Regions from separate parts of the Paenibacillus sp. FSL R7-0345 genome, predicted to be linked through region 2. Evidence: riboswitches for the same ligand, from Rfam matches in the RefSeq annotation. Region 2 holds a riboswitch; each other region holds the start of a gene.

The links. A riboswitch is a leader RNA that binds a small molecule or an ion and turns the genes downstream of it on or off. The one in region 2 is predicted to bind cyclic di-GMP.
Region 1: linked by a shared signal. The riboswitch ahead of NST84_RS04740 (PA14 domain-containing protein) and the one ahead of NST84_RS02240 (choice-of-anchor A family protein) in region 2 are both predicted to bind cyclic di-GMP.
Region 3: linked by a shared signal. The riboswitch ahead of NST84_RS29060 (flagellar assembly protein A) and the one ahead of NST84_RS02240 (choice-of-anchor A family protein) in region 2 are both predicted to bind cyclic di-GMP.
Region 4: linked by a shared signal. The riboswitch ahead of NST84_RS19645 (thiamine pyrophosphate-binding protein) and the one ahead of NST84_RS02240 (choice-of-anchor A family protein) in region 2 are both predicted to bind cyclic di-GMP.

The regions. Positions count from the first base shown of each region.
Region 1 covers NZ_CP152002.1:1,124,102-1,131,760, forward strand. The annotation lists gene NST84_RS04720 (glycosyltransferase family 4 protein) at 1-102, shown strand, start outside; gene NST84_RS04725 (glycosyltransferase) at 148-1,248, shown strand; gene NST84_RS04730 (UDP-glucose/GDP-mannose dehydrogenase family protein) at 1,253-2,593, shown strand; gene NST84_RS04735 (sugar phosphate nucleotidyltransferase) at 3,118-4,491, shown strand; cyclic di-GMP riboswitch class I at 4,630-4,709, shown strand; gene NST84_RS04740 (PA14 domain-containing protein) at 4,723-7,626, shown strand.
Region 2 covers NZ_CP152002.1:519,189-526,847, forward strand. The annotation lists gene NST84_RS02235 (alpha/beta hydrolase-fold protein) at 1-602, shown strand, start outside; cyclic di-GMP riboswitch class I at 1,715-1,807, shown strand; gene NST84_RS02240 (choice-of-anchor A family protein) at 1,900-3,786, shown strand; gene NST84_RS02245 (alpha/beta hydrolase) at 4,027-4,968, shown strand; gene NST84_RS02250 (HD-GYP domain-containing protein) at 5,471-7,003, shown strand; gene NST84_RS02255 (NusG domain II-containing protein) at 7,214-7,597, shown strand; gene NST84_RS02260 (Gx transporter family protein) at 7,581-7,659, shown strand, end outside.
Region 3 covers NZ_CP152002.1:6,703,081-6,710,739, forward strand. The annotation lists gene NST84_RS29035 (ABC transporter substrate-binding protein) at 1-586, opposite strand, end outside; gene NST84_RS29040 (ABC transporter permease) at 583-1,410, opposite strand; gene NST84_RS29045 (ABC transporter permease) at 1,400-2,212, opposite strand; gene NST84_RS29050 (ABC transporter ATP-binding protein) at 2,202-3,326, opposite strand; gene NST84_RS29055 (FUSC family protein) at 3,672-4,721, shown strand; cyclic di-GMP riboswitch class I at 4,976-5,065, shown strand; gene NST84_RS29060 (flagellar assembly protein A) at 5,046-6,938, shown strand; gene NST84_RS29065 (DMT family transporter) at 7,009-7,659, opposite strand, start outside.
Region 4 covers NZ_CP152002.1:4,543,768-4,551,426, reverse strand. The annotation lists gene NST84_RS19665 (ATP-binding protein) at 1-1,022, shown strand, start outside; gene glpK (glycerol kinase GlpK) at 1,137-2,630, shown strand; gene NST84_RS19655 (hypothetical protein) at 2,748-3,068, opposite strand; gene NST84_RS19650 (carboxymuconolactone decarboxylase family protein) at 3,151-3,519, opposite strand; gene NST84_RS19645 (thiamine pyrophosphate-binding protein) at 3,546-5,186, opposite strand; cyclic di-GMP riboswitch class I at 5,314-5,406, opposite strand; gene NST84_RS19640 (methyl-accepting chemotaxis protein) at 5,599-6,849, opposite strand; gene NST84_RS19635 (YafY family protein) at 6,940-7,659, opposite strand, start outside.

The sequences.
Region 1 (7,659 bases), 600 kb from region 2:
ATGGCGGAGAACGGAACGAAACGGGTGAAAGAGCATTTTGTCATCGAGAACACTGTCAAGGACATTGTTGACTACTACAAAGGTCTTCTGGCGGCAACCTGATCTTGCTTGATGATGCGGCTCCATAAAACTTTGAGGATGATTTACATGAAAATTGCGATAGCGCACGATTACTTAATCCAAATGGGCGGGGCGGAAAGAGTAGTGGAAGTATTCCACCACATGTATCCGGAGGCTCCGATCTTCACAACCGTGTTTAACGGAAGCCGATTGACCGACAACCTCAAAGACGCGGACATTAGGGCCTCCTGGCTGCAGAAAATTCCGGGAGTGAAGACCAATTTTAAAGGGGTGCTGCCGCTATATCCCATGGCCATCCGTGATCTTGATTTTCGCGGGTACGATATCGTCCTGAGCTCAAGCAGCGCTTTTATGAAAAGCATTCAGGTACCCGAATCGACGTTCCATCTCTGCTACTGCCATACGCCGATGCGCTTTGCCTGGGACTATGACACGTATATGGAGCGGCAAACCAATTCCGGTCTGTTCAAAAGACTGCTGAAGGTCTACATGCAGCGGCTCAAGACCTGGGATCAGCGGACGAGTAAAAATGTTAATCAGTTCGTAGCCAACTCATCCGTCGTGAAGACGCGGATCCAGAATTATTATCACCGCGATGCGGATATTATTTTCCCGCCGATTAATACGGCACGCTTCACCAGCTCAAAATCAATCGGTGACTACTATCTGATCGTCTCGCGGCTTGTATCCTACAAGCGGATCGATCTCGCGGTAGAGGCTTTTAACCGGAACGGGCTGAAGCTGTTCATTGTTGGAGACGGGCCGGACCGCAAGCGTCTGGAAGGCATGGCCAAAGGCAACGTATCGTTCCTGGGCCGGCTGGAGGATGCCGAGGTAACGGGGCTGATGTCACAGTGCCGGGCCTTTATTTTCCCGGGCGAAGAGGATTTCGGCATTACGCCGCTGGAGGCGAATGCTGCGGGAAGACCGGTTATTGCCTACCAGGCCGGAGGAGCGCTGGATACGATCGTACCTTATGTGAACGGCGTATTTTTCCAGCATCAGGAAGTTGACGATTTACTGAAGGCCATAAACGAAGTGGAGTCCTACGCATGGGATATCAGCCGGATTATGGGGCATGCCCGCAAGTTCGACGAACAGGCGTTTATGGTGCAGTTCAAGCAGTATGTAGAGCAAGCCTACGTTAATTTCCTTAAAGGAGGATGATTGTATGAAGCTGGCAGTTATCGGTACCGGCTATGTCGGTCTTGTATCAGGCGTGTGCTTTACATTGAATGGTAACCATGTGATCTGTGTCGATAAGGATGAGGAAAAAATCAATAAGCTTAACCGGATGGAGTCCCCGATCTATGAACCCGGTATTGAAGCACTGATTGAAATGAACCTGCGTGAGGGCAGATTGTCCTTTTCAGCGGATCTTAAAGAGTCGGTACGCCGCTCTGATATCGTCATTCTGGCTGTAGGAACCCCGTCGCTGCCGGGCGGCGAAGCGGATTTGCAGTATATCGAAGGAGCGGCTGCTGAAATTGCCGAGGCGATGGAAGGCTACAAAATCATCATGACCAAGTCAACCGTTCCGGTCGGCACGAACGAACGGATCCGCAAGCTGATTGCTTCCCGCACCAACCACCCCTTTGATATTGTCTCCGCTCCTGAATTCCTGCGTGAGGGCTCCGCGATCCGTGATACCCTGCACCCGGACCGTATTGTGATCGGTCTTGACAATCCGCAGCTTGAGCCGACCATGCGCCAGCTTCATCAGGGCTTTACGGAAAATATCTTTATCACGGATATCCGCAGTGCGGAAATGATCAAATATGCATCCAATGCATTCCTGGCGACCAAAATCTCCTTTATCAACGAGATCGCCAACATTTGTGAAAAAGTGGGAGCTGATGTGACCATGGTGGCGGAGGGCATGGGGATGGACCGGCGAATCGGCTCCTCGTTCCTGCAGGCCGGCATCGGTTACGGAGGCTCCTGTTTCCCGAAAGATACCAATGCGCTGATCCAGATCGCCGGCAACGTGGACTACGAGTTCAAGCTGCTGAAATCGGTGGTCGAGGTGAACAAGGACCAGCGGTTCATGATCATCTCCAAGCTGCATGAATCGCTCGGCAGCCTGCGCGGCGCTGTAATCGGCATCTGGGGCCTGGCCTTCAAGCCGAACACTGATGATGTCCGTGAGGCTCCGGCCCGCGAGATCGTGGAGGCACTGGTAGCGGAGGGCGCTACAGTGAAGCTGTACGATCCGATCGCCGCCGCTAACTTCCGGGCACAGTACGATCATCCGCGGCTGCGGTGGTGCGGCGTGCCGGAAGAAGCTGCGGATGGCAGCGATGCTGTCTGCCTGCTGACCGACTGGGCGCAGTTCAAGGATATCGATCTGCATCACCTGGCCGGCACTATGCGCCGCCAGATCCTGATCGACGGCCGTAATCTCTACTCCAAGGAGCAGATTGAGGGCACGGGTCTTGAGTATCATTCTGTCGGCCGTCCGCAGATGGGCGGGCTTAGCGGCTTTTCCCAAAGCGTTGCCGGTGCGGTTTAAGGTTAGGCTATACGCATATACGCTTGCAAGCTTTTAAATCTAGTGTCTTTTGCATAGTGCAAAACTATGACATAACTATAGCCCTTGAATTTTAGCTCTTAATCTTTGGCTCTAAATTTTTAGCTGCCGCCAACCAAGCTGCAATTCCGGATCTTTAGCAGGGAGCTTTCCCTGCGTGAACAGCAAACAAGCTGCTTCTGGAATACTTGGCCAGGCAAGCAAAAGTTCTTAACAATTAAACTGTTATGGAATGGAGCGGAGAGGAATTTTGGAGCTGTAGGAGCGAATGCGTCCGCCTTTGTCTTCGGATTTCTACCGCGGCCAGCGGTTCAAATCAGGGAATCCGAAGACAACAGCGGCCGGAAGCCCAAACATTCCTTGGAGTGACTCTAATAAAAGTGCAATCTCTAAGAATCTTGCGCAGCAATAAAGAATTCCAGAGGAGCATCCTAGCGTTCATCAGCATACAGCTCCCAATAACAACCCGAAATTTTCGCGTCACACATACCAAGGAGGGGTTCCCCATGAAACTAGTACTTCTATCAGGCGGTTCAGGTAAACGGCTCTGGCCATTATCCAATGACTCACGTTCCAAGCAATTTCTGAAGGTACTGGAAAGCCCGGCGGGTGAACCGGAATCGATGGTACAGCGGGTCTGGAGACAGCTGGAGGAAGCGGGGATGACGGGCTCATCCTACCTCGCTACAGGCCGCAGCCAAGTAGAGTCCATCCAGAGCCAGCTCGGCAGCCATGTGCCGATTATCGTGGAGCCGGAACGCCGCGATACCTTCCCGGCCATTGCACTGACAGCGGCTTACCTGTATTCCATCGCCGGCGTATCTCCGGCGGAGACAGTGGCTATCCTGCCGGTCGATCCTTATGTGGAGGCTTCCTTCTTCGATACGGTAGTCCGGCTGGAGCAGACGATGGAGGAGAGCGGCGCAAATCTGGCGCTGATGGGCGTAGTGCCTGAGCATGCGTCAGAGAAATACGGATATATCATTCCGACCAGTGATGCGGCGGGGGCAAGCGGCTACCTTCAGGTGAGCCATTTCCAGGAAAAGCCTGACCGTGTGCAGGCAGAAGGCCTGATCAGCAAAGGCGCCCTTTGGAACTGCGGCGTATTCGCTTTCCGCCTCGGTTATCTGCTGGATATTCTGCAGAGCAAAGGATTGCCGCTTAATTACGAGGAGCTGCAGAAGCAATACAAACTGATGGCTTCCATCAGCTTTGATTACGAAGTGGTGGAAAAAGAAGAAAAAATCGTCGTTCAGCCGTATGCCGGCTTCTGGAAGGATCTGGGCACCTGGAATACGCTGACCGAGGAGATGAGCAGCAACCTGGTCGGCAAGGGCGTGGTTACCTCCGATTCCGAACGGACCTGCCTGATCAATGAGCTGGACATTCCGATTACAGTCATCGGGGCCAAGGACCTGATCATCGCGGCCAGCCCTGACGGAATCCTGGTTACGCATAAGGCGGAAAGCCCGCGAATCAAGGAAGTGCTGAAATCGCATGAACAAAGACCGATGTACGAGGAACGCCGCTGGGGTCACTATAAAGTTATCGACTATGTGAAATATGATGAGGGCAATGAAGTACTGACGAAGCGGATTTTTATCGAGCAGGGAAAAAATATCAGCTACCAGCTACATCACAAACGCAGTGAAATCTGGACTTTTGTGAGCGGGGAAGCAAGTATTGTCATCAATGAAAAGATGCATAAAGTGAAGGCTGGCGATGTCGTACGCATCCCGGAAGGAACAAAGCATGCGATCCTGGCGCTGACCGATGTGGAGTTTATCGAGGTGCAGAGCGGGTCTGAGCTGGTGGAAGAGGACAACATCCGGATTACGCTGGACTGGGAAGATATTGAATTACACCAGTTTATTTCATAGGCCTAATTTATCTATTTAACCAAGTTCCACAAGGCTGAAACAGGTATTTAGAACCATTTATTAATAAATCTTCATTTTTGCTATAAACCTACAACTTCATAGAGTCGATACTTACGGTAAGAAGGATAACTCCTTCAAAAACGACAAAGGCAAACCTACTCGAAAGATAGGGACGCAAAGCTATAGGGCCTCTACCAAGTGGCAGCCTGGCTACCGAAAGGAAGATAAAAGTTGAAAGCTTACCGTAAGTCTCGTCTGTTGTCCGCCGTGTTGTCTGTGGCCGTATTTTTGTCTGCTGTGCCAATGGGCTTAGGACTTGCCCCGTCATCTGCGCATGCTGCTTCTGTGACCGGAGCACCAGTAAACCCTAACGCTTCAGCGGAAGCAGTCAAGCTGTTGAACAACCTGTACTCTATTTCCGGTAACGGGATTATTTCAGGTCAGCATGACTATTTTGAAAGTCCTGATGAAATCAGTAACAAGCTGAAGGCGACAAGCGGGCAATACGCAGCGCTTCACGGTTATGAGCTTGGAGCGATTGGCGGACAGACAGAGAGTGGAGTAGCTGCGCAGCGTAAAAACATCGTCTGGAGCGCGACCAACTGGTATAAGGCTGGCGGAATCGTAGCCATGACTTTTCACCAGAACCTGCCCGGCACCAAATATGACTGGGGAAATGTACAGAAGAATATCAGCCAGGCTGAATTCAACAAATACGTAACACCCGGAACCACAGAGTACAACGCTCTGATTGCCGATCTTGATAAAGTGGCCGTTTCGCTCAAAAGTTTGCGGGATGCTGGAGTTCCTATTCTCTGGAGACCTTACCATGAAATGAACGGCGGCTGGTTCTGGTGGGGCAAGAAAAATAATTTTGCCGCGCTGTGGAATATCATGTATGACCGTTTTGTTAACGTTCATCAATTAAACAATTTGCTGTGGGTGTGGAATCCGAATGCTCCCAACTCCAATTCCGATCCTTATGAACTGACTTACCCGGGTGCGGATAAAGTGGATGTGCTCGCAGCAGATATATATAATAACGACTTTTTGAACAAATATTATGACAGCCTGCTCAGCCTTGCCGCCGGTAAACCGATTGGTATCGGTGAAAATGGTGAAATGCCAAGTATTGCAAAGCTGAAGCTTTCCCAGCAGAAGTACGTCTTTATGATGAACTGGGGAAAAATGCTGTATGAAAACAACAGTACAGATACCATCAAAACCTTTATGAATGACAGCTACACCCTGACACGTGACACGTATAAAACATGGGTAGCACCGAAAGCTACACCAACAGCCACACCAACACCAACAGTAAAGCCGACAGCAACACCGACAGCTACGCCAACACCGACAGTGAAGCCAACAGCAACACCGGTACCAACAGCGGCACCAGTGGCAGCAGCCCCGGTACCAGCACCTGAATTGCAGGAGCCGGTGGTTAACGGACTTAAAGGCGAGTATTTCAAAAACATGACACTGACCGGTACTCCGGTGCTTGTGCGCAATGACGAACAGCTTAACTTCAGCTGGCGGCAGACAGCCCCGGCCCCGGTGCTTCCGGTTGACGGATTTTCGATCCGGTGGACCGGCCAGATCAAGCCGGCCTACAGCGAAACGTATCAGTTCGTTACCAACTCGGATGACGGTATCCGCGTCTGGGTTAACGGCACAGCAGTCATCGACAGCTGGATGAAGCAGAGCGGTACTGAGCGCACCGGCAGCATTGCCCTGCAGGCCGGACAATTGTACGACATTAAAGTTGAATATTATGAAAATGCAGGCGATGCAAGTGTCCGTATGATGTGGCAGAGCCCAAGCCAGCCGAAGGTAGTTGTTCCGGCAAGCGCATTGTTTGTAAAGAATCCGGCCAGTCAGGCAGCAGCAGCACCGGCAGCAACGGCTACACCAGTACCAACTGCGGCACCAACGGCTACACCAGTACCGACTGCAGCACCAACCGTAGCACCAACGGCTACACCAGTACCGACTGCAGCACCAACCGTAGCACCAACGGCTACACCAGCACCGACTGCAGCGCCAACCGCTTCGCCGGCACAGGCTGCCAAGCCGGGGCTGGCAGCAGATTCGGCATCACAGGAATCTGTAATGAATGGCCTAACCGGTGAGTATTTTAAAAATATGACACTATCCGGTACTCCGGTGCTTGTGCGCAATGACGAACAGCTTAACTTCAGCTGGCGGCAGACAGCTCCAGACCCGGTGCTTCCGGTTGACGGATTTTCGATCCGCTGGACCGGCCAGATCAAGCCGGCCTACAGCGAAATGTACCAGTTCGTTACCAATTCGGATGACGGTATCCGCGTCTGGGTTAACGGCACAGCAGTCATCGACAGCTGGGTGAAGCAAAGCGGTACCGAGCGTACCGGCAGCATTGCCCTGCAGGCGGGACAATTGTATGACATTAAAGTTGAATATTATGAGAATGCGGGCGATGCAAGTGTCCGTATGATGTGGCAGAGCCCAAGCCAGCCGAAGGCAGTTGTTCCGGCAAGTGCATTATTTGCAAAGAATGCTGCTGACAATGCAGCAGTAACAGTAACGCCGTCGCCAACAGCAACACCGACTCCGGTGCCAACACCAGTACCAACACCGGCGCCTACACCAGTGCCGACACCAGTACCAACACCGGCGCCTACACCAGTGCCGACACCGGTACCAACAGCAGCACCGGCAGTAAACGGACTGCAGGCGGAGTATTTTAACAATATGCAGCTGAGCGGAGCTCCTGCTCTGGTGCGTACTGATGCTGTGCTGGATTTCAACTGGCGTCAGGGTTCGCCGGATGCGGCAATCGGCATTGATTTTTTCTCCGTACGCTGGAGCGGAAAAATTAAACCGCTGTTTAGTGAAACCTACAATATATATACCACTTCAGATGACGGCATCCGCGTCTGGGTCGATGGCACACTGATCATCGACAGCTGGGTGAAGCAGAGCGGAACCGAACGCGTAGGAAGTATCAGCCTGCAGGCCGGGCAATTATATGATATCAAAGTGGAATATTACGAAAACCAGGGCGATGCAAAAGCCAAGCTGATGTGGGAAAGCCCAAGCCAATCCAAATCGGCTGTACCTGCCAGCAGTTTATTCTTGCCCTCCGCTTCCTGATCATGCAATAAAGCGTGTTCTGCTAAATCCGCC
Region 2 (7,659 bases):
CCGGTCTGGTGGTATCCATCGGTTATCCGGCAGACGGGCCGTTTGTGGCTGAGCGGCGCTTCAGGGACCTGACCGTGGCGGATGTGCAGCCCGGGCTGCGTCCCGACGGCTCGCCCTGGCCGGTGAACGGCGGGGCGGATGCCTTTCTCGATTTCATCGAGCTCGAGCTGATGCCGCTGATCGGACGCAGATACAGCGTGGATCACTCCCGGGCGGCGCTGTTCGGGCATTCGCTGGGCGGCTTCTTTACCCTGTATACGATGATCCGCCGCAGCGGGCTGTTCAGTACCTATATCGCCGGCAGTCCGTCCCTCTGGTGGAAGGGGCGGGTGCTCTTTGATCTGCTGCCTGAGCTGGAGGAGAAGCTGCGCAGCGGGGAGCTCGAATGCTCCCTGATGATCGGCATCGGCTCGGAGGAGGGTGGCATGCTGGAGGATGCCAGGACATTCTATGAGCGCCTGGTCCCATATACCGGCAGCGGGCTCAGCCGGCTGTCCTATAATGAAATCCAGGGTGAAGGCCATATGTCTGTACTGCAGCCGTTGTTCAGTCCGATGCTGCGCTTTGTTTTTGCGGCAGAGGGAGCGGAGCTCTGTATTTGAGCTGCTGGGAATCAGTTTCATTTGAACTGGACCCGGGTTTGCTTTATATTAGTAAGGGAGCAGAATTCCGGATTCATGCAGACGTAGGCTAGAATCACACAATTGATGCAGCGCGGAATCCGAATTGTACCGGGTTCCGCTTTTTTTTCTTCTATATATAGGACAAAATTTGTACTGGTATAGTGGTATGTATCTGTTATCCCGCGGGTATCTTTTAATTATAGAACAGGAATCAGGAAGGAGTGTATGCAAAGGAAATGGGCAGTCTCCTTATTGCGTGGCTTTGTATGCTGTGTTTATTTTTCACCTTCAGAGATAAGGTGAGCCGGAGAATCCTTTATCCTGTAGCGCTGGTTGTTGTGCTTGGCACTTTAGGCTGCTGGACTATTTTAATGTAATTTTCAGGTGTCTATCAGCTGATTTTCAGGTTGATCCTTTATATTAGAACTACCAAACACCCCCCAGTGTTATATGGTACCCTGCAGGTCTTGTCAACTCCCATGACAAGGCCTTTTTGCTGCACAAAATTAACAAAAATCATCAATGGTGTGATATTTTTCACAATAAAATGTTTAGAATTGTTTTATATTGAATTTGAAATACTGAAGATAAGAATAAACCTGCTGAAAAGGAGCATGATGATGAATCACGAAGGAAGTCTCCGCCGCGGTCTGTTGTTTGGTCTGGTTTTAAGTATCCCGCTTTGGATGTCAATGATCGGCTGGCTGCAGCTGCTCTAAAATACAAGGTGCAAGACGGTCAGCAGGTTATCTGCGGCAGTCTTTTTTACTTGGCTGTTGAGTATAATATCTAAGGCGGTACTAGTAGTTCAATTCTACTAGAATTAAACATTTTGAATATATTAAATTTAAAATAAAAAAAGAGAGTATTCCGGAGTATAAAAGAGGATTACTTTGATAATAGATAGAGTTATATAGGTTTGTTACTGAGAATCTTCCATACAGGCCATTTTCCCAGAAAATTCTAATATTATTGCCAAATTATTATAAGGAATAGATTGACAATATAGAGGATCAGGGAATACACTGAGTTTAGTGCTAAAGTAACAAATGTCATAGACTAGTTATTACAATTTAAATTACATACTTTCTCATGTATAATCGCAAACCGCATGAAAGTGCGGGACGCAAAGCCAGGAGTCTACAGCCTCGGGAGAAGAGCGCTATGATCGTCCGGCCGCCGTGAAGCTTGTCTTCCTGGCGGCTTTTTTGTTGTTTTCAGGCGGGGTGCTGCTGTAGCCAAGCTTTAAATTGTTATCTTACGGGAGGAATTATTAATGAAACGTAAATCCGTATTGAAACTGTCCTTTGCTTTGGCTATGGCTGCTGTCCTGCTGGTTGGGGGTTGGCTGACTGCTGCCGGCCAGGATAAAATAAGGGCCGACAGCACACCTCTTCCGGGCATTGCGGGCAAATACAACGTATTCGTCCTTGGTGATCTCAAAGGCTACCACAGTGATTCTGAAGGCAGAATGGCGGCAGGCGGTAACATTACGCTTTCACAGGGCGGATATTCGGTAGGCCACAGCCTGAGTAACGAGGAGCGTTCCGAAATGGATTCGCTGGTTGCGGGCGGTAACCTGAACTACGAGATGGGGGAAGTAAACGGCAGCGCCGTTTATGGAGGTACATATACAGGCTCAGGCAAGCCTAGAGGCGGTACAGGAACCCTGCGGCAGGAAGCGAACGTTATTAACTTTGTCTCGGAATTTGCCTTGCTTCGTACGAAATCCCAAGAGCTTGCAGCTCTGACGGTGAACGGCAAGACTGAAGACAGCTATGGAAATATTAAACTGACTGGTACCGATCCCGTACTGAATGTATTTTCGGTTTCCGGCAGCGTGCTAACGGGCGCCAATGAGCTGCGGATCACTGCTCCGGCAGGATCAACTGTAATTGTTAATATAGACGGCAGCTCTGTCACATTCAAAAACGGGAACGGGCTGACAGGGGTCAGCCAGAATAAAGTGCTTTATAATTTCCCGCAGGCGACTGCCCTGCGGCTGGAAAGTATCGGTGTGATGGGCACCGTGCTGGCGCCGAATGCGGCGATTACCTTTAATAACGGGCAGATTAACGGCAGCATGTATGGCGCCTCACTGGAAGGCAGCGGGGAATTCCACCATAAGCCGTACACCGGCCGTGACAACGGAACACCAGCTACACCAACACCAACACCAACACCAACACCAACACCAACACCAACACCAACGCCGACAGTAACACCAACACCAACACCAACACCAACGCCAACGCCGACGCCGACAGTAACACCGACGCCAACGCCGACGCCGACAGTAACACCGACGCCAACACCGACGCCGACAGTAACACCAACACCAACACCAACACCAACACCAACACCGACGCCGACAGCAACACCGACGCCGACAGCAACACCGACGCCGACAGTAACACCGACGCCGACAGTAACACCGACGCCGACAGCAACACCGACGCCGACACCGACACCAACGCCGACAGCAACACCGACACCGACGCCAACGCCGACAGCAACACCGACACCAACGCCGACAGCAACACCGACACCGACACCGACACCAACGCCAACGCCGACAGCAACACCGACGCCAACGCCGACGGCAGGGCCAACAAGCACGCCAACACCGGTTCCTACCACTGCAGCGACACCGACGCCAACTCAGGGGACGCCGGCAACGGCACCGCCGGCAGCAACACCGACAACCGGAACTCCGGTGACGACTCCAACAGCAACAAACGCCGCCACACCGGCTCCGACCAGTATCGTTGCTATCCCGGGGGGCACCGTACCGACACCGTCAGGCCCGACAGTCATAGGCACGATCGTAACCGATGAAGAACTGGCTATTGATGATAATCCTGTACCGCTTGGTCCGGGGCCTAGTGCAACGTCGGCTGTAGGAGGTGTAATAGCCGTGCCGAAGACTACACCTGCGCCAAGTCCGACAGCCGGACCTGGCCCCGAGGATGAAATTGTGCTTGATGATGAGATTCCGCTGGGCAGCGTAACGGATCCAGGCACTACAGTAAAGGCAACGGCAGCTGCTACATTGCCTCAGACCGGAGAAAACAGCCCGGCTCCGTATTATATTACAGGTCTGACGCTGGCCGCCCTGGGACTGCTGCTGAACAGAACCAGAACCGGCAAACGCAAAAGCTAGACAGTAAAAGTGCGGTGGATGGAAAGGTTCATTCCGCCGGGATACCTTATAGGCTGCTGCCGGAAGGGTTATAGCTCCGGGCAGCCTTTTTTGGTCGTAAAGCATTTTAATGCTTTCGGGGTCTCAGCAAAGTCCCTGAGTCAGTGTCCATGAGAGGCCCCACTTTGTGGGGTTATTCTATGCCGCTTTTCGTGGCGCCTGCCAGTTTAATATCTATATAAATGCAAGGAGGCGATATCTATGTGGTTGATCATAATAGCGGCAGTTATTATAGTAGCGGCCGCAGCGCTGCTCTTTGCGGGCTTTTTCTTTTACGGAGTGGCAATCAATCGTGCGCCGAAGGAGTTTTTGGCCAGCAGTCCGGACCTGAAGCTTGATCCGCCTGTTGCTGGTGCGTCCTGGGGGGAAGGGGCCGAGTGGGTTTCCCGCCAGCATTTCCGGGATGTCCAGCTGGTGTCGGATGACGGCCTGCAATTAAAGGGTTATCTGCTGCTGTCGGAGCGTGCAGAAGGCCGCACTGCGATTATTGCCCATGGTTATTCCGGTAAGGGAAAGGACATGGGGGCTATCGCCAAACTGTACTATGAGCAGCTGGGCTATAATGTACTGCTTCCGGATGCGAGAGGTCATGGACAGAGCTCGGGGAATTATATCGGATTCGGCTGGCCGGAGCGCCGGGATATGGTGAAATGGATTGATTTCGTAAGGAAAGAAATGGGACCAGAAGCCCGGATTGTGCTGCATGGGGTATCGATGGGCGGAGCAACCGTGCTGATGACTTCGGGGGAAAAGCTTCCGGCGCAGGTTAAAGCCATCGTTGAAGATTGCGGGTACAGCTCAGTGAAGGCCCAGCTATCCTATCAGCTCAAGCGGATGTACCGGCTCCCGGGGTTTCCGTTTGTGCAGTCCGCCAGTCTGGTTACCCGGATCAAAGCAGGTTACTTTTTCGGTGAAGCCTCAGCACTCAGACAGGTGCGCAAAGCAGAAGTGCCGATTCTGTTTATTCACGGGGATGCTGACAAATTTGTACCCTTTTACATGCTGGAGGAACTGTATGAAGCCTGTAATGCTCCGAAAGAGAAGCTGATTGTGCACGGGGCGGGACATGGTCTGGCTTATGATACGGATAAGGCGGGGTATGTGGCCAGGGTAAGTGATTTTGTGCGGCGGTATGTACACTGATCCGGAAAATATCCCTGAAAAGTAGACGTGCCCGATATCCGCCTGCTGGCGGTTACCGGGCACTAATATGTTCCACACATGGCCTGCATTAGCAACGTATATGCAGCTAAACCATGTCTTATAGGTATATTTCATCCCCCGCCGTCAGTGAGTGTAACGGGTGTCAAAAGTTCCTTGTTATTTCCAGCAGCCGTATGGCGAGATAATCCTTCCAAAACGATAAGAGCCCTACCTCTCTCTTATCCTTGCGGCTCCGAGGCCGCGCCAGTGTGAATCGGAATGCTATGTTCGAATTTGATCTCATAAAAAGGAAGAGTGATGCAAGAAAACGTAAGAATTTGTGTCCAAATTGCCGATAATAGTAAGAAGTAAAACAATCGGCCTGACATCTTCTTGAAGGGGATACATATACACCTAAACAAATATTCCTATATTATATCACGAAATATATATAAGTGCAAATATAAATAGGGACTGGGTAAGACCGGGGATGGGGGAGCAAATGAATATATACGGGGCATTTTTGAGAAAGCAGATCAGCAATTATTTATTCGGCTCCGTTGTTGCGGTCATGGCGGTTGGAAGCCTGATCCTTCTTTCTTCTCTGGAGATCAGTGTCGTTGAGTACGGCCGGCTGTTAATTGTACTCCTGCTCTCCTTTATTATAATGGCAGTTACGGAAATAAGCGTGTTTCTGAGGCAGCTCAGGCCGATCCGGACAGCAATGCTGGAGGCTGAGCCTTCACTGGATGTCCTGGAGAAGGCGTACCTGCATACCCATCAGCTGCCCCGGCATGCAGTAATGCGGATTCTTGGTCCTCATCTTCTGGGATTATCCCTGCCTGCAGCGCTGATGACCATGTGGATGATTCACAACGGCCTGCTTTCATTACCGTATTTTTATCTGGTGATGGCTGTTATCGGAGCTATTATGGTTGCCAGCATGCATGCGCTGATCGAATTTTATCTGACCTGCTCAGCGATTATCCCGCTGATTAAAGAATTCAGAAACCGGGCAATGAAGCTGTATAGTGTAGATTTTTCTCTGGAGGGGCATGTTTTTGTGCCGATCCGCCCGAAATTCCTGATCAGCTGCATGCTGATCGGTACATTTCCGCTGTTCCTGTTTATAATGGCAACCCACATACGCATGAGCAATACAGGAAGCGGTATGCTGGTCGGCTTTCAGAACTACTGGGCCTGGGCGGGGATGGTGCTGCTGATCGGCACCCTTTTTTCATCAATTGCCGCCCTTCTCCTGACTAACAGCGTGCAGCATCCGATTAACGAGCTGTATAAAGCAATGAATAATATCAGGGACGGACAGCTCCTGCAGGTGCAGGATGAATATTCCGATGAATTTTCCAAGCTGGTCGCCGGCTTCAACATGATGGTGCGCGGACTGCAGGACCGTGAGCAGCAGAGCCGTCAGCTGCTGGACAGTTATTTTACAACGCTTGCCGTAGCGCTGGATGCCCGCGATTCCTATACGGCAGGCCACTCGCTGAGGGTGGCGGAATATTCGGTTATTATCGGACAGCTGGCCGGTCTGACCGGACAAAGCCTCGACGATCTGCGCAAGTCGGCGCTGCTGCATGATATCGGCAAAATCGGCGTGCCTGACAGTATCCTGTTCAAAGAAGGCAAGCTGACGGACGAAGAATTTGACATGATCAAGAGCCACCCGGTGCTCGGGGAAAATATACTGCGCCAGATTGAGCCGGTTGAGAAAATGGCCCCCTATCTGGAAGGGGTGCGCTCGCACCATGAACGCTATGACGGCAAAGGTTATCCTGACGGGCTGGCAGGCATCGCTATACCGCTTCACGGCAGGATTATTGCAGTCGCTGATGCCTACGATGCGATGACCTCAGACCGGCCCTACCGCAAGGGTATGGAGCATGAGCAGGCCTTGGCCATTCTGGAGAATGGCCGTGGCAGCCAGTGGGACCCGCAGTTTGCCGGGTTATTCCTGACATACTTCGGCAAAAATATAGACAAGGAAAAGGAAGATTATCCGGAGCGTGCGGGATAGCCAGAATGTTATACCTGCTTGACCGGACGCCTGCCCTTTCGGCGAAAGCGGATACCATCCAGATTCTGGAGGTATCCGCTTCTGCGTGCGTGCCTATTTTGTGAACAGCTGTGTAAAACCGACAATTAACGACTACATTCATTGAAGGATTATGGGCAGACCGTTATAATTATTAAGTCTGGTTTTTAATTAAAAAATAAGGAGAATTCTATGAAACGCGCAGACGTACTGCTTATTTCCATCGTGCTGATTGCTGCGCTTGCCTTCCTCGTGCCAAGATGGCTGGGCGATGACAAAGGCGGGCCTGGCAAGAATCTCGTGGCCAATATAACAGTGGACGGCAAGCTGTTCAAGACCGTGCAGCTCACAGAAGAAGAACAGAGCATTGAAATCCGCACAGAGCGGGGCTATAACCTGTTAAAAGTACATGACTACGGGATCGAAATGTATGAAGCGGATTGTCCCGATCAGGTATGTCTCGGCTTCGGCCGGATTACCCAGCCCAAACAGACCATCGTCTGTCTGCCGCACCGGGTACTGGTAGAGATTGCGGGGCCTTCAGAAGGAGATGAAATCGATGGCTATGTCCAGTAAGGAGTCGGCGACGGCGCTGAAAAGAACGGTAATCATTGCGATCTTTTCAGCTGTTGCCGTAG
Region 3 (7,659 bases), 800 kb from region 2:
CGTTGGTATCGTTAACCGAGTAATGCAGGCTGTTCAGCGCCATCCCCATGACTTCGCGGGCTCCGTCCACCAGGAAGATGCTGTTGTTCAGCCTGCTGTCCCAAAGGGAGTTCCAGCTGCTGAAATCGATGTCCCCCGTCATCTCAGGATTAAAGATAATCCCTACGGTGCCCCAGAAATACGGCACAGAGTATACATTCCCCGGATCGAAGGACAAGTCCATGAACCGGGAATCGATGTTGGCCAGATTCGGGATTTTGCTGTGGTCTAGCGGCAGCAGCAGGTTTTCCTCGCGCATTTTGGCAATGGCATAGTCGGAAGGAATCACCACATCGAATACCGTCCCGCCCTGCTCCACCTTGGTTAGCATCGCTTCATTGGAATCGAAGGTCTGGTAGATAACCGTAATGCCGGTCTCCTCCTGGAACTGCTCCAGCAGCTCAGGGTCCACGTAATCGCCCCAGTTGTAGATCGTCAGCGTATTGCCGCCGCTATATCCTTCCGCCGAGTTCAGGCGCATTGCAAGAAACATCAGCCCGAAGGCGACCAGCAGGATCGCCAGAAAAGCATTTACCAGCTGTTTCATCTAGGCACCCCCGCTTCTGCAACCGGCTCCGCTACTGCGGCGGACGGTTTGCTCTTCCGCTGATTCAGGAAATAGTAACCGACGACCAGCAGAATGGTAAAGAGGAAGATCAGCGTCGACAATGCGTTGATCGACAGCGATACCCCTTGCCGTGCCCGGGAATAGATTTCCACTGGGAGCGTCGAGTAGCCGTTGCCCGTTACGAAGAACGTTACTGCAAAGTCATCCAGGGAATAAGTCAGCGCCATGAAGAATCCGCTGAAAATCCCCGGCTTGATAATTGGCAGAATAACTTTGGTCAAAACACTCATCCGGCTGGCCCCGAGGTCACGGGCCGCATCGGTCAGCGTCGGGCTCATCTCCTGCAGATGCGGCAGGATCATCAGTACGGCAATCGGGATGCTGAACGCCACATGGGAGAGCAGGACCGAAGTGAAGCCAAGCTGAATGCCGGCAATCGTGAACAGGATCAGAAAGGACGCCCCTATAATAACGTCCGGACTGACGATCAGGACGTTATTCAGCGACAGTAAAGCGTTCTTTGAACGCCGTCTGCGGCTGCGGTGAATGGCTAATGCCCCGATAACTGCAATCACAGTAGCGATTGAGGAGGAGAGCAGCGCGATAACGAGCGTGTTGATCACAATAATGATCAGGCGTGTATCCTGCAGCACCTCACGGTAATAATCGAGTGTAAAGCCTTCGAATTTATGCATCGTACCGCCGCTGTTGAACGAATAGTACATCAGGTAGAAGATCGGAGCGTACAGGACCACAAAGACCAGGACCAGATAGATGTTGGCGATTCCGTTTTTATTTTTCATGCCGCACTCCTTTCCGCGAGCTGCCGGTCAGAAGCATGAACAGCGCCATAATTACGATCAGGAACACGGCAACGGTTGAGCCCATGCCCCAGTCCTGCGTAACGAGAAAATGCTGCTCAATAGCGGTGCCCAGTGTAATAACCCGGTTGCCGGCGATGAGACGCGTGATCATAAACAGCGACAGCGCCGGAATGAATACCGCCATACAGCCGGAGCGCACCCCGGAGATCGTCAGCGGAAAAATAACCCGGCGGAACGTCGTCCATCCGGAAGCACCGAGATCGCGGGCAGCATCCACAAGCGACAGATTCAGCTCCTCCAGGGCGCTGAAGATCGGCAGAATCATAAAGGGAATGAAAATATACACCGATACAAACACAAAGCTGAATCCGGTGAACAGAATCTGCTGCTCCCCGATCCCCAGAACATCAAACAGGCTGTTAACCGGTCCGAAGGTGCCGAAAATCCCGATGAACGCATACGTCTTCAGCAGCAGATTGATCCAGGTCGGCAGGATAATCAGCAGCAGCCACAGCTGTTTATGCTTGGTGCGGGTCAGCAGATAAGCTGCAGGATACGCAACAAGCAGTGAGAAGGCCGTGATCAGGAACGCGTACCAGAAGGAGTTCAGCATCATTTTCATATACACCGGGGTAAAAAAGTTCACATAGTTATCCAGTGTAAGATTTCCGTCCAGATCAAACAGGGAATAATAGATAACCAGCAGCACCGGTGCGATGACGAACAGGGCGATCCATAAGTAATAAGGGATGAGATAATACGAACGGCCCTTATTGTTCATGGCTCTCTACCTCGCCGTAAGCTTCCAGACGTCTGTCGAATTCTTCCTCCGTTTCGCCGAAGCGCATAACATGAATCGCTTCCGGGTCAAAATAAAGCCCGATTTCGCTGCCTACCTCCGCTTTGCGCGTGGAGTGCACCAGCCATTCGTGGCCGGATTCGTCATAACAGCTGATCTCATAGTGTACGCCGCGGAACAGCTGGGAGTCGACACGCACCTTCAGCTTACCCTGCTCAAGTGTGGAAATTTCCAGATCCTCAGGGCGGATAACAATCTCTACCGATTCATTCGGCCGCAGCCCGGCATCCAGACATTCAAACCGGTGGCCGCCCCACTCCACCAGATAATCCTCGATCATCACGCCCGGCACAATATTCGACTCTCCAATGAAGTCAGCGACAAAGCGGTTGATCGGCTCATCGTAAATATCGTTCGGCGTGCCGCTCTGCTCGATTTTCCCCTTGTTCATGACAAAGATCCAGTCCGACATCGCCAGCGCTTCCTCCTGGTCATGGGTAACGAAAATAAACGTAATGCCAAGACGCTGCTGCATTTCCCGCAGGATATACTGCATTTCGGTGCGCAGCTTCAGGTCAAGTGCTGACAACGGCTCGTCCAGCAGCAGCACCTGCGGCTCATTAACGATCGCACGGGCAATGGCCACACGCTGTCTCTGGCCGCCCGACATTTCGTTAATTGCACGCTGGTCGTAGCCGACCAGATTGACGAAGCGCAGCGCTTCCTGCACCTTTTGAGTAATAACATCCTTTTTAAGCTTCTTGATCCGCAGACCGAAGGCCACATTCTCAAATACGTTCAGATGCGGGAACAGGGCATAGTCCTGAAATACCGTATTAACCTGACGCTCATTAGCGGGAATGTGGTTGATCATTTTACCGTTCAGATAAATGGAGCCTTCCGTCGGTTCCGCAAAGCCGGCAATGAGACGCAGAATGGTCGTCTTGCCGCAGCCGGAGGGGCCCAGCAGTGTATAGAATTTGCCGCGTTCGATTTCGAAGCTGACGCCTTTTAACACGGCCTCCTCATCATCATACTGCTTAGTAACCTGGTCAAAAGAAATAATAGTGCCTTCCGGGGTAGCTATAGCTAACAACCTCCTTACCTTATGTAATACAACCTATTTTACCCTTATCTTACAGTGCACAATCGGCTTCTACCGGCGGAGCCCCGCCTGTACCGACAATTCCGCCCCTGCTTCGACAACATTTCATATTATATAGCATATCGGATGAATCCCATATATGCGATAACGAACAATGTAAACACTCAGACCTAATCTTAACAACTTCGTAAAATATCGGCCCGGCACGCCCGCTTTGAGATGCTATAATGAAAACGGCTGAAACAGCTATGAAAATTTCCCTTTTTACGAAAGAAGATGACTGAAATGAACGAGGGGTTACAGGAACGCCTTGAAAAATTTGGATTATCCCTTTATATGATACGGATTACACTGGCCGCTACCCTCTCCTGGCTGGCCGTCCACCGCCTTTATGGCGACCATTACCTATACTTTGCACCGCTGGCTGCAATTCTGATCACTCAGGGCACAGTGAAGGCTTCACTGGAAAAAGGCTGCTACCGCCTGCTTGGCATTGTGCTTGGCGGAACAGTCAGCCTGGTTGTCGGCCGCTTCATGGATATCAGCATTGTCTCCATCCTGCTGATTCTGCTGATCGGCATCGGCGTCGCCACCGCCTGCCGGATTAATATCCAGGCTGTCTCGCAGGTTGGCGTAACTGCCGTGCTTGCACTCACCTTCTACCATGACCATTATGTCGTATGGCGGCTCGCCGAAACGCTGATCGGTGTACTCATCGCCCTCTTGATTAATATCATTGTCGTCCCGCCGAAGGGCTTCGCTAAAGTGAAGGGTCTGGCGCTTGAAGGAAGCCTGCTGCTGGCTGATTCTTTAAGCAGACTCGCTGCCGGCGGCAGAAACGGCGAGCCTGCCCGTGATATGCTGAAACGCTCCGGCGGACTGCTCGCGAAGAGCAGCAGCCTGCAGAAGGAGCTGCTGCACACGCTGTCGCACTATCCTTGCCGTAAAGATATGCGCGGGCTGGTCCAGGCTACTTCGCATTTGCAGAAGGTTCACTTTTATCTTCAGGAGATTGCCGAAGAGCTTACCCTGCTGCCTGCCCACTACGCTGCCTCGGACCGGATGAACGAGGTGTTGTCCGCAGCAGCTGACTGCATCGCCCTGTACGGCACCAGAACACTGTCTGATGCCGAAGCCCGGCGCCAGCTGCCGGAATGCCTGCGCCGGGCGCGCGAGCTGCAGCTGTCCTGGTTCTCGGAGCTGCAGGCCGAATGCCCGCTGACCGCGATCCGTGATCTCGGCGCCGTCTTTTCTCACCTGAACCGGGTGCTTGATGTAATTGAACAGGCCGATTATGCGGCCGTTTCCGCCGCGCCCGTGCCGGTTAGAGGCGAAGCGGCCCGCAGTATCCGCCTCGGCAGCAAAGGACTCTCCCACAAGCTGTAAGCTTGGGAGGGCCCTTTTTTTATAGTTTTTTATGTCCCGGCGTCTGACTGGAGATAAAGACCCATTACCGGCTTGCACACCGTACTTCAGCTGCACTTTCCGGATGAATTTACAGTTGAAAACTCGCTGCACAAGTATTAAAATTAAGCTTATTTGCAGCAGTGCCTAAATTCAGTACTATAGCACCAGTTATGAATCTTTATTGTCAACTCTGACCCAATAAATGACCTCAGGCTGAATGTTTATCAATGTCTCATGTATAAAGGCAAACTGTCTGAAAGGGCAGGACGCAAAGCAATGGGCCTAACAATGCTATGTGCATTCATGGCTGCCAGGCTGCCGGTTTCGGATCATTCTAAAAGCGAGGTTAAAACAATGCCGCATCACACCCTTGAACAGCCACGGCATGCGTTCAGCACCGGGCCTTCCTTCAGCTCTGACCACTCAACGTATTCTTCCGCCCAGTCCCGGCCGCTTAGCGGGACACCCGGCAATGAGGAGAAGAACGGAAAGGTCATCGTGCAGAACGACCAGATCTTTATCACTCCTCCCTTACCCGGCGGCAAGGCTGCCGTTATCTCTGCCCTTCACCCCGTTGTCCTCAAGATTAACCGGATCAAAGTAAATGAGCCTGCCGCCATCACTTCATCTGTCCAGCTGAGCTGGGAAATCAGCGAGAAGCCGCAGTACCAGATTACCGTGTCTGAAGACGGGCTAAGCGCTTATTTTACACTCTACCGGGTTGAAAAGTATGCCTGGAAGCTGGTCAATTGCCCCGCCTCGGCCCAGGTCTGTGTCCGGGCAGAGCCGAATTATGATCTGCTCCTGTCCAGGCTGACCGTCAATCAGATCCTGGCCGACTTCTCCTCAAGCTCCTTTATGCCTAATCTCAACATTCCTGCCCTGTATGCCGAGCTGAATAATCCGACCTATCTTCCGGTTTGTATCGCTGTGGGCAAGCCGCCGCTGCCTGGAATAGACGGCCGGCTGGAGCTGCCGGCCAGGCTGCCCGGGACTGATGACGATGTTCCTGATTATCCGGAGATTCCTTCTGCGCGGACAGGCGGGATACTTGCCCGCAAGCTGCCTCCGCAGGAAGGAAGGCCCGGCTTCAATGTGCACGGCAGCATTTTGCCACCGCCCCGGCCGGAGGATATTACCCTGAAGCCTGCTGATTGCTATTCCCTGCTCCCGGGCGGCGAAATTGTCGCACTCCGCGATGGACGGCCGCGGATTACAGGCTGGGGAACCCGGACTATGAGCATTGATTTTCCGGAAACCCATATCATCCAGGAGAGCATGACATCAGCAGACAGTCCTGTTCTATTCGCAGGAGATGTAATAGCCCCGGACGGAATCGCGGATCACTGTACTATAGAAGTATTAGGAAACGTATACATATCCGGCGACGTCCGTCATGCCGTCATTGCCGCTACCGGCAGTGTAGTCATCCGCGGCAAGGTTACAGACAGCCACATTTATTGCGGCGACTGTGGTGCAATACAGCACCGGCTGCATCAATTCCCGAGTCAGCTGATGGAGGAGCTGATGCTGCTCAGAAATGCCGCCCTGATGCTGGAGGAGAATCTCCGCTCCCGTCAGCAGCCTGTGAAGTACGGGCTGGTCGTGCTGCTCCTGCTGGAGGGCAAATACGCCCATCTCCCCGGCCTGATGAAGGGTCTGCAGGAGCTGCTTGCCGGGAACGGGCCGGCTGCCCCTGTTGACACCAGGCAGCTGAAGCATATGCTGGAGATTTTTCTGCACCCCGGACAGTTCACCGAATTCATTAATGATGCTGTGCTCGTTACCTTCCTCGATCTGCTGGAGGAGCTTCGTGACGGGGTTCTACACATGCATGAGGGTAATGTCCGGCTTGATCTCGCCCAGGCGGAGAATTGTCTGCTCCGGTCCGGGGGCAGCATCTTTATTCATGGAGAGGGCGTTCTGCACAGTACACTCCTGGCAGCGGGTGATGTCCGCTTCCTGATGACACAATCGTTATGCAGCGGCTCTAAGGTTGAGGCCGGTGACTCCATTTCGGTACAGCAAACCAGAGCAGCAGACCGGCAGACCGCACTTACCGCCGGCCACCAGATCAGCGTGTGCCAAATCGAAGGTACCCGGATATCCATTGGTGAATATGCGGCTGAGTTCACGGCACCGGCAGGAGAAGCCGTCTTTACCGCCCAGAGCCTGCGGCTGAGAAACCAGACCTGATTAAACAGAAAGAGCCTGCAGAATGCCGTCCGGAGGCAGTCTGCAGGCTCTTTCTATGTTTATATCCGGTTTAGCCGGAATGCTTCAGCCGCCGCGTACGCCCCAGCTTCACGTTCACCAGCAGAATGCTGCCAACGATGAGCACCATCCCCGCAATAAGATTAAGCGTGATCTGTTCATGCAGCAGCACTACGCTGGAACCGATTGAGATCAGCGGAATCAGGAAGGTGAAGGAGCCTACCTTCCCGGCTTCTCCTTCATTAATCAGCTTGAAGTAGACCATCCACCCGAGAGCGATTACGAATACGGCGATAAACAGCGTGCCCGCAATAAAAGCGCCGCTCCAGGTAATAGCTGCCCAGCTTTCCGTGACCGAACCTGCCCCAAGCAGAATGACTCCGCCGATCATAATCTGCATCGCAGTCAGCCACAGCATATCCACCCGCGCCGCATTCCGTTTCATATATACGGTACCAAGCGCCCAGCACAGCGCGCTGGCCAGTGCCAGCAGCACACCTGCGGCAGAAATGCTGCCGGTAAAACCTCCGATGCTGAGTGCGGCAACTCCGGCAAAGCCGAGCAGCAGGCCGAATATTTTCAGCCCGTACATGCTTTCTCCGAGCCAGATCCAGGCGAAGATGCCCAGCAGCACCGGCTGCAGAAAGACAATGGCCGAGAACAGGCCGGAGGGAACGTATTGCAGGCCTATTGTCTGGAATCC
Region 4 (7,659 bases), 3.0 Mb from region 2:
CCTTTGATAATGAAGGACAGGTTATCCTCACGAATCCGCACGGGCAGAAGCTGCTGGAAACCTGGAGCGATTTGAACCTGGAGCATCAGGAGGAGGGCGACGGCGGGCCTGGAGCGGAACAGGCCGTCTTCAGCGCAGTTCCGGTTCCCCTGCGGCCATTACTCATGGATACGCTCAGTCAAGGCGGGGATCAGCGTGCCAATGTGCATGTCCGCCAGGGCGTATGGTCTGTACATATGGCCCCGCTCTATTCTGAGGATCACATCCGTGGGGCCGTAGCTGTACTCAGGGATGTAACGGAGGAAGTAAAGCTTGAGAAGATGCGCCGTGACTTTGTGGCAAATGTATCGCATGAGATCCGCACGCCGCTCTCCATGATGCAGGGCTACAGTGAAGCGCTGCTGGACGGCATGGCCGATTCCCCTGAGGAGCGAAATGAGCTGGTTCAGGTCATTCATGATGAATCACTGCGGATGGGGCGGCTGGTCAAGGATCTGCTTGATCTGGCGCGGATGGAAGCCGGGCATACGGACATGATGATGGGCGAGGTGGATATGGGCGAGCTGCTCGACCGGATCTACCGCAAATTCTCTGTCCGTGCCAAGGAACGTGACATTTTACTTGAACTGCAGAGACCTGATGGACTGCTGCTGCTGAAGTCCGCAGACATGGATAAGCTGGAGCAGGTGCTGACGAATCTGCTGGACAATGCGTTCCGGCATACGCCGGCGGACAAGCAGATTTCGATCATTACCGGTTCTATTGTGCTTGAAGGCCGCCGTTACTTGGAAATTGCAATCCGTGACCAGGGAGCGGGAATTCATCCGGATGACCTGCCTTACATCTTTGAACGCTTTTACAAGGCCGATAAGGCCCGTGTACGCGGTGAATCCGGCGGCACCGGACTTGGACTGGCCATTGTCAAAAATATCGTCGAATCACACCATGGACAGATTTTTGCTGCCAGCAGGCTTGGCGAAGGCACGATCTTTACGCTACGGCTTCCTGTCGAAAAACAGTAAATGCAGACTTAGACTGACAGCGCCTCTGAATGCAGAGGTGCTTTTTGTTGAAAGGACTCCTTTAATCTTGTTCATCGTGGAACACAATACCCGTCACTTTAGGAGGCATTATTCATGATTTTATCATTGGATCAAGGGACTACGAGCTCCCGGGCTATACTGTTCAATCTGGACGCAGGGATGGTTGCCCAGGGGCAGTATGAAATCAGACAGTCCTTTCCCCGCCCCGGCTGGGTAGAGCATGATCCGGAGCAGATCTGGGAAAGCCAGCTGGCTGCAGCCAGAGATGCTATTCAGGCCAGCGGGGCAGCTGCAGCGGATATTACGGCAATCGGTATTACTAACCAGCGTGAAACCGCCCTGATCTGGGACCGGCAGACGGGAGAGCCGATTTATCCGGCTATTGTATGGCAGGACCGGCGGACCGCACAGCAGTGTGAGGAAATCAAGCGCCTGGGCCTGGACCGGGAGATTGCGGACAAGACGGGACTGGTTGTGGATGCCTACTTCTCTGCCACCAAGCTGGCCTGGATTCTCGATCATGTGCCGGGCGCAAGGGACCGTGCAGAGCACGGGGAGCTGCTGGCAGGGACGATTGACAGCTGGCTTATCTGGAAGCTCACAGGCGGCGCTGTGCACGCTACAGACGTGACTAATGCCTCACGGACCATGCTGTTTAACCTGCATGAACGCAGTTGGGACGACCAGCTTGTGCAGGAGCTGCGCATTCCGCGTGCCATCCTGCCGGAAATCCGGATGTCTGGCGGTGACTTTGGTACAGCGGATGCCCGCTGGTTCGGTGCGGAGATTCCGATCCGCTCTGTACTCGGTGACCAGCAGGCAGCGCTGTTCGGCCATACATGCCTTGAAGCAGGCAGTGCCAAAAATACTTACGGTACCGGCTGCTTCATTCTTATGAACACAGGAACAGAAGCGGTCGTCTCCAAACACGGCCTGCTGACAACCGTTGCCTGGGGTATGGGGGACGAGCTGTATTTTGCGCTTGAAGGCAGCGTCTTTGTTGCCGGAGCGGCAGTACAATGGCTGCATGAAGGGCTTGGCCTGATTGAAGGACCGGCTGACTCCGAGCAGCGGGCTGCAGAAGTAGAAGATAGTGAAGGTGTGGTTGTGGTGCCGGCCTTCACGGGTCTTGGTGCTCCGTACTGGGATATGTATGCCCGCGGGGCTGTCTTTGGCCTGACCCGGGGGACAACGGCGGGACACCTGGTCCGGGCAACATTGGAAGCGTTGGCCTTCCAGTCCCGTGACGTCATTGGCGCAATGGAGAAGGATGCCGGCATGCCCCTGACCGGGCTGCGTGTAGACGGCGGTGCTGTCCGTAACGACCTGCTGATGCAGTTCCAGGCAGATATCCTCGGCAGTACTGTGACCCGTACGACCTATGCGGAGACAACGGCGCTCGGCGCTGCACTGCTGGCCGGATTAACTTCCGGAGTCTGGTCAAGAGAGCAGCTGGAGAGCTTTAATAAAGCCGAGCGGGACTTTATGCCCCGGATGGACGGAGAAGAGCGGGAACACCGCTATAGCGTGTGGAAGGATGCTGTAGAACGGACTATGGGCTGGGAGAAGCATGAGGCACGGCATTAGCACAGGATATCATACTTGGAACCTTATAATTTAGAATTACAGACAAAAGCAACCTGCGGACAAGGTTTTCCTTGCCTGCAGGTTGCTTTTTGATTAAGCCGACATTTGCAGATGCAGCTATCCCGGAAAGGAAGGGACGATCTGCATGTTCTCCAGTCCCGCTCTGCGGCCAAGACGGGATAGCTGCATCTTAAGCAGCGGGTTATTCTCAAGCGCCAAAGTCACCTGCTGAAAGCCGTCCGACTTGTACATTTTGAAGCAGCTCTCCAGCAGAGGCACAACATCCGGAGCGGTGACATTCAGCTTGCGGCAGTCAATCTGCAGGGAATACTCAGAAGCTGTAATCGGATTGACTGTCTGCTGATAGGCCTGCATTGTTTTGAGGCCATCCTCGTTGGAGAAGGTACCTTCCAGTTGTATATGAACAATCTTACTCACGGAATCTGTTTTCAGAACAAACCTGCCCATTCCTTCCAGCCCCCAAAACGAAAGATATACAATCAGACTGCCGGTTCTTTAATTACTTGATTTCTTCCAGAGTAGCAAGCAATACATTAAAAGCCGAGATTATCCGCGGAGCGCCGATTGCCGGTACCAGGTGCAGCAGAATGCCCTTAATCTGGTCGACCGTCATGCCGACACGCAGTGCCATTACATAATGAACACCCAGCTGTTCATATTGGCCCATCGTAATCAGGGCCGAGATGACAGCAATTTCCTTCCAGTCGGCACCGATTGTGGTCCGCTGAAAAATATCGCCATAGGCATTGCCCATAATATATTCAGCCAGCTCCGGAAAATGCTCTTTGATCGGCGCCAGCTGTTTATTGCCATAATCCCCGGACAGATTGGTAAAATGCTTAAGTCCGCTGTTCACTGAACTTTCCACTTAAAAAACCCCCTGAATGATGTTAATTAAAGATTCAATACACGGTGCGCTGTCGGAGGCATCTCGTCACGGTCAGTGAGCAGCTCGATTACGGCTACTTTGTTCAAGGCTACCGCATCTTCAATAGCTGCCGCGAATTGTTCCGCCGTTTCACACTTGAAGCCTACAGCTCCAAGGGATTCACCGAATTTCGCTGCATCCATCGGAACCTCGAAGAGGGTGCCGTCGATTCTGCCGGTTGTCTTCTCCATGCCTTTAAGGGCCATATCAAGCTGCATGTTGTTGACCACGATGAAAATAACCGGAAGGTCCTTGCACACAGCGGTGTTAATTTCAGCACCAAGCATCATGAAGCAGCCATCACCGGTAATGCAGAAGACAGTTTCGTCAGGGGCGGCAGCCTTGGCCCCGATTGACATGCCGATGGAGTTGCCCATGCAGGCAAAGTAGGCATCAAAGATAAAGCTTCCCGGCTTCTTGACGTTGTACCATTTCACAGCATGGAAGCCGTGGCTGCCGTCATCTACAAATACCGAGCTGTTATAAGGAATCTGATCGCTTAAAGTGCTCAGGACTGAAGCGATGGAGAGCTTAGGCAGCTCTGGCAGCTCGTCCCGGTAATTAGCTTCTACTGTTATTTCATGTCTGACAACCGTATCTCTGTCGATCTTCTCCAGGTAATAGCTCAGATTGTCACGCAAGTCCCCGCTGACCGATATGGTCTGCGATTGAAGAATCTTGCCGACAAAGGTAGGGTCGGAATCGAACTGGATCAGCTTGGCCGGATGATTCTCTGCTTTGAGGTTGCAGATCGTCATATCACTCAGACGGGAACCAAGCACAATATACAGATCACTGTTGTTCAGCAGGTCATCCCCGTGCTTGCAGCCGCCTACACCTACCGGACCGTGATACAGCGGGTGATCCCAGGCGATGGCGCCTTTTCCTCCAGGACTGGTGACGACAGGAATGTTGAAGGTTTCAGCCAGTTGTACCAGCTCCTGGTGGGTACCGGAGCGGTTTATACCTTTACCCGCAATGATCAGCGGACGCGAAGATTCGTTGATTGCTGCAATTACGCGTTCAAAATTACCGATGCTGACCAGCTTCTCGTGTTCAGGAATAACAATCCGGCATTCTTCGAGCATTTCTGTCTGGACATCAAATGGAATGCACAGATGCACCGGACCGCGTTTGCCGCTAAGGGCAATAGAAATGGCATGATTAAAAATAGTGCTGAAATGATCACCGCGCTCTACCAGCTTGCTGAAGAGCGTAGCGGGTCTGAACATATCCGCCAGATCAGCGAGATATGAAGAGGAATCCTGGCACTGCGGAATTCCCAGCTCTTTAATCGACTGGTGTCCAGTAATGAAGAGGACAGGAAGATTATTGGCTTTGGCATGTGCTGCTGCGGTGAGCAGGTTAGTGCCTCCGGGACCTGATGTACCGAAGGCAACTCCGAGTCCTCCGGTTTTGAGTGCATAGCCGGCGGCTTCGAAGCCGGAGCTGGACTCATGTCTGCTCGGAATAAATTCGATGCCGTAATCAACCATCTTAAGAGCTATAGGACAAATAGATTTGCCGATAATACCAAAGGAATGTGTAACGCCGAGGCTGCGAAGCGCCTCTGCCATATAATCTGCGACTGTTTTCAAATGCTCCACCCTATCCGTTGTGTATTTTTCTAGCGATTCTAGCGACTCTAGCGACAGACAATAGAATACCTGTGCTCAAATGAGCACAGGCCAGTTGCACATATAACCTTAAGGGACGTAATGATTCTAACGTCCCGGCTGCAACCTGGCTATCCTGGTCCCAGAAACTGAGACTGTAGATCCATGGCTTTGCGTCATTTCCTTTCGGAGAATTTTGCTGATATTTGATTTGGGTCTATGGATAATATTTATTGGTTAAATTTACTTTTACAATATATTTATAGCTCTATCATTGTCAATACAATAATGCGGAAATATACGAAATTTGACGAATTGCAGTACGATTTGGTGAATCCTGGAGCCTAAATATAAACAAGCTGCCGCTCATTTTGAGCGGCAGCTTTAGGGCTTGGGAACCAGCTTAGAATTTGAAAATATGGATAGTTTTCTGCAGCTGGAACACTGCCTGGGTCATTTTATCGGTTTCATCGGCTACAGACTGCAGGGCGTTGATCTGTTCGTTCATTGCCGCGGATACTTCCTCGGTGCCGGCTGCTGTCTGCTGGGTAATCGCGGATATATTCTCGATGGCGCCGGATATTTTGAGTGCGCTCTCCAGCATCAGGTCACTTTCCTGCGAGAAGGAGGAGATCTGCTCCGTTATGTATTGGACGCTTTGTACAATCTGCGAGAAGATGTGGGCAGTCTCTACGATCAGCTCATTTTGCACCTGTACAACTTCTTCATTGATGGCGATATTCTCCACAGCCTGCTTGATATCGGATTCGATGCTGCGGATCAGGCTGAATACTTCTTTGGTGGATGCTGTCGATTCCTCGGCCAGCTTGCGCACCTCCTGGGCGACCACGGCAAAGCCGCGGCCGTGCTCACCGGCGCGTGCTGCCTCAATCGAAGCATTCAAGGACAGCAGATTGGTCTGTTCTGCGATTTCATTGATGGTTTTGGCAATCATGGAAATGCCGCGGGCATTCTGCGAGAGGGCCTCAACCGTATCCGCGACCTTGTTCGTAGCTTCGATATTTTTGCGCATGCCTTCAGCCTGGGTATCTACCGACAGCCGTCCTTGTTCAACCAGTTCGAGCGTATGTATAGAGCGCTTATTCATTTCTTTGGTGGAATGCGTATAGTTGGCTACTTTGGTCTCAATGTCCTTGATCGATTCCGTCATGTCGGCGATATCTGCCGAAATTTCGTTGGCACCGACAGCCAGTTCATTGGAGGAGGAGGCAACCTGGGCCATTACGATTTTGAGGCTGTGGTTCTTGTCTTCAATCCCTCTGCTGGCATCCATAACATGGCGGGTGATCTGTGAGGCTTCGGTCAAAATTTTCTTGAGCTTGTCGATCATAATGTTGAAGGAGCGGCTTACTTCACCCATTGACCCGCTTTCATCCGCGCGGCTTGTAAAATCGCCTTTGGCAATAGTGTGGGTAACATTGGAGAACTCGTCAAAAGAAGATGTAAGCGTTCTCTCGACAAAACGTGCCAGAGGATAAGTAAGTCCGGCAAGTGCTGCAATAAGAATAATGCCGAGAATGATTTTGCCCATGATTACCAATGTAATCAAAACCGGAACAGCGAACAAAGCGGCGACAAGATAACAGCCGGCTACAATTCTCTGCTTTAATGGAAGCTTGGTCATCCAATCCATAATAAAGTTCCCCCTAAAAAAATGGTGTGTATTGGTATAGTATAGGTGATATGCGGGGGAACAGTCTACTGTAAAAACTGACATAAAACTTCAAAATTCCATTTCCCCGGATGGATAGTTTTGCGTAACCTTTTCATATAAAACACAGGTCTCCCGCAAAGCGGTTATCAGCCTGTCGAGCAGTTCCCGGGGTTCAGCCACCATAGCTGTCTGCCCCAAAGACAAGATTATTTTGCAGGCAGATTCCAGGGTGTTGAACTCTGCCTGAACCTCTACCCAGTCTGCTCTGGAGGACTGCTGCACTGTAAGGATGGTAACGTAACGCTCCCGCTGAAGATCGTTCAGGCCGGAGCTGCTAAGCAGCAGGGTAACAGGATAACGGGGCAGGGCTGCCTTGAAAGAAGCGGTGGACTCCTCCCAGTAGTGTGCCAGGTCAAATCCTGCCGGCCGGATAAAAGCTTCGCCGGTCATGCGGGCCTCTGTTATGCGCGAGACCCTGTAGGTCCGCATCTCTCCCCCGCATTGGGCAGCAACATACCAGACACCGCGTTTGGCTACCAGACCAAGCGGCGCAATCAGCCGCTCCTTATGCTCACCATTGTTGCTGTAGACCATAGCGACCTTTTGGTCTGTCCATAACGCTTCCTGCAGCAGGGCAAGGTGAGGGTAGGCTTCGCCGGAAGGGTGCCAGCCTGCACCGTCGATATGAATGCGCTGAGTAAGCAGCTGCAGCGGGGAATCCTGCGGCCTCACTGCCGCCGCCGCTTCCAGCTTGCGGACAGCAGCAGAAAAGTCCTCCTGTATCCCCAG